One region of the Xenorhabdus bovienii SS-2004 genome, then DNA from elsewhere that is predicted to be linked to it. Evidence: predicted binding sites of a transcription regulator. Region 1 holds the regulator's gene; the other holds the start of a gene.
What was found. The regulator Fur, encoded in region 1, represses iron uptake genes when iron is present. The targets are predictions, from matches to a motif close to ATAATAATGAGAACNACTATCAA.
Positions count from the first base shown of each region.

Region 2: the regulator Fur is predicted to act here: its motif matches at 1,317-1,339, upstream of exbB (tonB-system energizer ExbB).

Region 1 is NC_013892.1:1,127,150-1,130,368, forward strand. Features, by position in the region: gene XBJ1_RS04775 (AEC family transporter) at 1-301, shown strand, start outside; gene ybfE (LexA regulated protein) at 686-973, shown strand; gene fldA (flavodoxin FldA) at 1,147-1,680, shown strand; gene fur (ferric iron uptake transcriptional regulator) at 1,861-2,310, shown strand; gene XBJ1_RS04795 (beta-N-acetylhexosaminidase) at 2,431-3,219, opposite strand, start outside.
Region 2 is NC_013892.1:1,675,257-1,678,475, reverse strand. Features, by position in the region: gene metC (cystathionine beta-lyase) at 1-1,139, opposite strand, end outside; gene exbB (tonB-system energizer ExbB) at 1,487-2,479, shown strand; gene exbD (TonB system transport protein ExbD) at 2,486-2,911, shown strand.

The DNA of each region.
Region 1 (3,219 bases):
AATCAAAGAGCATATCAACAGCGATGCGCTAAAATTAGCTATGCCAATGTTGTGCCTTAAATTAGGAATACAGCCATTGATTACGTTTCTCTGTGCCTACTATCTATTTGGTATGCAACAAACTGATAATATCTGGCTAATTGCTGCGATTGTCATGGCTGCACAGCCAATAGGAGCAGGTGTTTATGTTTTTTCCAATAAGTATGGTTTTAAACAGGAAGTCATTTCTCTCTCCATTATTATTTCCCTGCTTATTGCATTGGTTACCATACCTACTATTCTCCAATTACTACCTATCTAAAATTATGAACATATTAATGTGATAATTAATATGTTCATAATTATCACATTTATTAACTTAGACGATACGCTTTCAATTGAATAATGCAGATGTAGGGAGTTAACCCCTCTACAGTAAGCCGAATGGAATCAAACGTTGATAAAGCAAGTATCAATAACGTTGGCTCGTTATGCCATCCCGATGTGGAAAGAGCCAATGAAAACTTTGAGTTTTAACCCCCCCGTCTGAGCCAGAAAATCAACGATGCATATCCTGAAATAACCCACTCCCCCATATCTCTATCTTCCTGCCAGATATCTCTCCCATCAACCAGTAGCGGCTCGCGCCCAGCTAAGGTATCATTGCCCGCTATACTATTGGTACACGCCCTTTACAATTGAATTTATGGCAAAAGAACAAACTGATCGCACCACACTGGATTTGTTCGCAGATGAACGCAGGCCAGGGCGACCGAAAACGAATCCGCTGTCCAGGGACGAGCAGCTTAGGATCAATAAACGCAACCAGTTGCGCAGAGATAAAGTCAAAGGACTGCGTCGAGTGGAATTGAAGCTCAATGAAGATGCCATCGATGCTTTAAACCATCTGGCAAAAGAGCGCAATATCAGCCGCAGCGAGCTGATTGAACAAATGTTATTAGCTCAACTGGCAGAAAATCACCTTACTAATTAACGGCTTTCACTCGACAGTATGAAACGACGTTACCACACAAATCTGACAGACTTGTCATTGATGTTTGGTCAAAATAACGCTTTTAATTTTATTAAAACTGACATTTTTCCTGCTGGTTTCAGCGTGATGTGTATAGCTTAATACACAATTAAAATAAGAGGTTAACCCATTTTATGGCAATAATAGGTATATTCTTCGGCAGCGATACAGGCAACACAGAGAACATTGCCAAAATGATCCAAAAAAAATTGGGCGGTGCTGATGTTGCTGAAGTCCACGATATTGCCAAAAGCAGCAAAGAAGATATTGAAGCTTTCGATATCCTGCTGCTCGGCATTCCGACTTGGTATTATGGTGAAGCTCAGTGTGACTGGGATGATTTCTTCCCGACACTGGGAGAGATCAATTTCGATGGCAAACTCATCGCTCTGTTCGGCTGTGGCGATCAGGAAGATTACGCAGAGTACTTCTGTGATGGGATGGGGACGATTCGCGATATCATTGAACCTCTTGGTGCTATTATCGTAGGTCACTGGCCAACCGAAGGGTATCACTTTGAAGTCTCCAAAGGTATGGCTGATGATAACCATTTTATTGGCCTTGCTATCGATGAAGATCGCCAGCCAGAATTGACGGATGAGCGCGTTGAAACTTGGGTACAGCAGATTAAGGCCGAGATGAGCCTGTCAGAAATTCTTGGTGTATAAGGAGCCAAGCTCCTTTTCACGGGATAATTCCTCAATAATGTGTCATGATATCGGGATAGGTATGGTTTTCATTTCAAGTATCCGTGCCTATAATCTATCACGTGAAACAGAATCATGATTCTCTCACGATACACCCAAGTATCATAAGTTCACCTTACTAAGTTACAGGACTGAATCCGCATGACCGACAACAATAAAGCATTGAAAAATGCTGGACTTAAAGTAACACTTCCACGCCTGAAAATTTTGGAAGTGCTACAGGATCCAGAATGCCATCATGTCAGTGCGGAAGATCTCTACAAAAAACTGATTGATATCGGTGAAGAGATTGGCCTCGCCACTGTCTATCGCGTGTTGAACCAGTTCGATGATGCCGGCATTGTCACACGTCACAATTTTGAAGGCGGTAAATCGGTTTTTGAACTCACTCAACAGCATCACCATGACCATCTGATTTGCCTTGACTGCGGTAAAGTCATTGAGTTCAGTGATGAGTTTATTGAAGAGCGCCAGAAAGATATCGCTGAACGTTACGGGATCAAGCTGTCAAACCATAGTCTCTACTTGTATGGTCACTGTACTGCTGGTGATTGCCGCAAAGATAGCACAATGCATGATGAAAACTCATGATGAGAAAGCACGACACGATAAGAAGTTCTGACAATTATCCACTTCTGTGTCTCATGTAGTCTGAATAAGCTACTGCCGATTAGCTCAAGCTAATCGGCAGGCTGCTTTTTAAAAGAAATATCAGAGCGTGATTTTTACTTCTTCATCTCGGCTAAAACGCTTACCATCAGTACTGACAGAGCGCACTTTCACATTATTGCTGACATGTGGACGCTGCCTGTCATCGTAAATCGCCCATGTTTTACCGCCATCCAGCGAATACTGGATCGCTAGCCCCGGCAAGGCGATATTGGCTTCCAACGTTCCGGATACAATCCTTCCCCCAGGTACTGGCAACCGATAGGCGATGTTAGCTTTGTCCAATTTAGCCAGCTCATGTTGTCCCATCAAATTGGCAAAATCTATCCAATCATTGTTGATCGCATTAGTATCAACATAATGTGTTACGCCGCCCTTATATTCCCTGCCCTGCTGGTAATTCTGTTCCCAACTCGCCTGATGCCATGCACGTTCCGCCAATGGCAACAAGCGCGGGTAAATCATGTATTCCATCTGATCATCAGTACGCACGGTTTCGCTCCATGATTGCCCTGATAGCCCATAAGCTCCCGGCCAATGTTTGTTGCTCTGGGTATTGAAGCGGTTGCCGTCGCGATCCACCGATGTTTCAGCATTTTGTGGCATATTGTTCGGCGCAAAACTGAAAATTTTTGCTTCATCGTTGAAGCGTGTTGCCCAATAGTAGCCGCGCTCTTTCGGACTAACTTCATACGGCATATCAAGGTAGACATAATCAGGGCTGGAAACGACCACTCGATAGCCCTTATTCGCCCAATCATTGGCAGAATCATAGCCTCCCCAATAGAGTGTATCCCAGAAATTCACTGCCACATGCTTGGTGGCGAAATC
Region 2 (3,219 bases), 550 kb from region 1:
GGGTTTTCCAATCCGATATGCACGCGAAATAATGTTCCCGTCTTTTTGAGGGGATCGTATCGACGCAGCGAAGTGAGCATGTCAGGCTGAATACCCAGAATCAGGGATTCAAATCCGCCCCATGAAAATGCCATTTTGAAATGATGTAAATTATCCAGATACTCAGCGAATTGCTGAGGGGTCAGTTCGACCTTCAGCAGGAAGGAAAATAACCCGCTGGCGCCGGTGAAATCACGCTGGAAATAATGATGCCCCGGACAAGAAGGCAAAGCGGGGTGATAAACTTCGGCAACTTCTGGCCGCTGGGCGAGCCATTTGGCGATGTGCAGGCTGCTCTCTTCATGATGTTTTAAGCGAATTGCCAGCGTACGTAATCCACGGGTTGCGGTATAAACTGTATCGGGATCGGCAATTTGACCCAGTAGATACGAACTTTCTCTGAGTTGATCCCAGCAGCGTGCATTAGCGACCGCCGTCCCCAGCATGCCGTCTGAATGACCAATGATATATTTTGTGGCCGATTGGATGGAAATATCGATGCCAAAATCCAGCGCTTTAAAGAGAATGCCGGCCGCCCATGTATTATCGATGATAATGACAATCTCAGGATTGATCTGGCGGATAGTACGCACGATGGACGGAATATCCTGCACTTCCATGGTGAGAGAGCCGGGGGATTCAAGAAAAACGACTTTTGTGTTTGGCTTAATCAGTGATGCGATCCCTTCTCCGATCATCGGGTCAAAATAATCGGTAGAAATGCCCATCTTTTTGAGGATGTGATTACAGAAATCTTGCGTCGGCTCATAAGCACTCCCTGTCAGCAGAACATGATCGCCAGTTGCCACAAAGGCCAGAATCGAATGGGTGATCGCTGCTGCGCCGGAAGGATACAGAGCACAGCCTGCACCGCCTTCTAGCTCCGTCATCGCTTCCTGAAAGGCGAAATGAGTCAGAGTGCCACGGCGTCCATAGAATAACTCACTCTTAGCCCGGTTTTTCAACGCATGTTTCAGGTCTTCGACGGTGTCGAAAATGATGGATGAAGTGCGTTGAATGAGGGGATTGACAGCACCCTGAGTATATTTTTTCTTTCTGCCTGTACTGACCAATAAGGTCTCCAGTTTCTTTTCGGTCATATAAGTTCCCTTCGCTGCCGGTCGCTGATTGTTCAATTAATGGTTAGCAACTTAAAAGATTTAGGACAGTTTGTGCAAAGAGATTCGAACAACTTGACGAAAATTCAAGGTGATCTGAAATGGGAACAGAAGAACACTTTGATAAAATTATTCCTTTAATGATCACTTTTTTGTCAAATAGTAATGATAATTACTATCAAATCGCTCAATGTCTGATATCATTTGCGTCGGACTTTTCCCTCTCGTAATGAGAAGCCTGATTCAGGGCATATTAGGATTAGCAAGATGCGTAAATGCAATTTATTGCTAAGTAACAGAATTCATAAGAAAGAGAGTAAGGCTAACTGATGCGTAATTTGACAGCTTCTATTCTATTGGCACTCGGATTAACCGGTTCAGCATGGGCTGATACAGTACCAGTCACAACGGCTACTTCGCCAGAAAATCAGGCAGCCGTTCAGGTAGCCGCTCCGGCAACACCAGCACCAGCATCTTCTGGCGCTCTGCAGGTAGATGTTCCAAAAACTGAAGCACAGCAAGCGGGTGAACCGAAGGCTGCTGCCCAGAAAGCGGATGCTCAACCCGCGGCTGAAACGAAATCTACCGAACCTGTGGACGAATCTGAAAGTCTATCCAGTGGTTTTGCAACGGATCTTTCCGTCTGGGGCATGTATCAAAATGCTGATGCGGTAGTAAAAACCGTTATGTTGGGGTTGGTGATCGCTTCTGTCATTACATGGGCGCTCTTTTTCTCCAAAGGTACTGAACTTTTAATTGCTCGTCGCCGTTTACGCAAGGAACAATGGGCATTGGCAGATGCAGCCAATCTGGATGTGGCAGCGAAAATTGCTTCAGATTTCGGTAAGCAAAGTATCAGCCGTCTGTTGTTGAGTGAAGCTCAGTCTGAACGCGCTCTGTCTGCGGCAAGCACTGACAAAGCAGGCACCAAAGAACGTACTTCATTCCGCATGGAGCGTGCGGTTGCTGCAATCAGCCGCCACATGGGGCGTGGTAACGGCTATCTGGCGACTATTGGTGCTATTTCACCGTTTGTCGGCCTGTTCGGTACAGTGTGGGGGATTATGAACAGCTTCATCGGTATCGCTCACTCACAGACCACTAACTTGGCCGTTGTTGCTCCGGGTATCGCAGAAGCATTGCTGGCGACCGCACTGGGTCTGGTGGCAGCAATCCCAGCGGTAGTTATCTATAACATTTTTGCCCGTGTTATTTCGTCATACCGTGGTCAAGTAGGGGATATGGCGGCACAGGCAATTCTGTTGCTGGGTCGTGATCTTGATCTGGCTGACAGCAAAGTAGAAAAAGCAGAAGCAAGGTAATCAATTATGGCAATACGTCTTAATGAAGATTTGGACGATGGCGGTGAATTGCATGAGATTAACGTCACGCCATTTATTGATGTGATGTTGGTGCTGCTGATTATTTTCATGGTGGCAGCACCCTTGGCAACAGTAGATATTAAGGTAGATTTACCGGCATCGTCAGCTAAACCACAACCGCGACCAGAGAAACCCGTCTTTCTGACCGTGAAAGCGGATCATCAGTTATATGTCGGTGAACAATTGATTGAGCGTGACAATCTATCTTCAGTATTGGATCAGACAACTCAGTCCAATAAAGAAACCACGATTTTCTTCCAGGCGGATAAGACGGTGGATTATGAAACCTTGATGAGTGTGATGGATTCCCTGCGTAAAGCGGGCTATCTCAAAGTTGGCTTGGTAGGAATGGAAGCCGTTGCCGCTCAATAAGTTTCATTAGCGCCTTATCTGAAAATGAAATTAAACTGCCCGGATAGTGATATCGGGCAGTTTAATTTTTTATCCAGAATTAAGATTAAGTCATCATAACTCTTATATTATGAGAATTTATTGGTTATTAAATTAATATTTAAAATAAACTATTTTGGATATATTTATAATAAATAATCATTAAATAATAACTTAACCATTACCATTTGCCCAATAAAATTAGACTTTATATAAAAACAGGCTTGTTGAAAATACTAAATATAGACTTGAGTTATTTTTTATTAGAAAAATTATCCCATATCCTTATA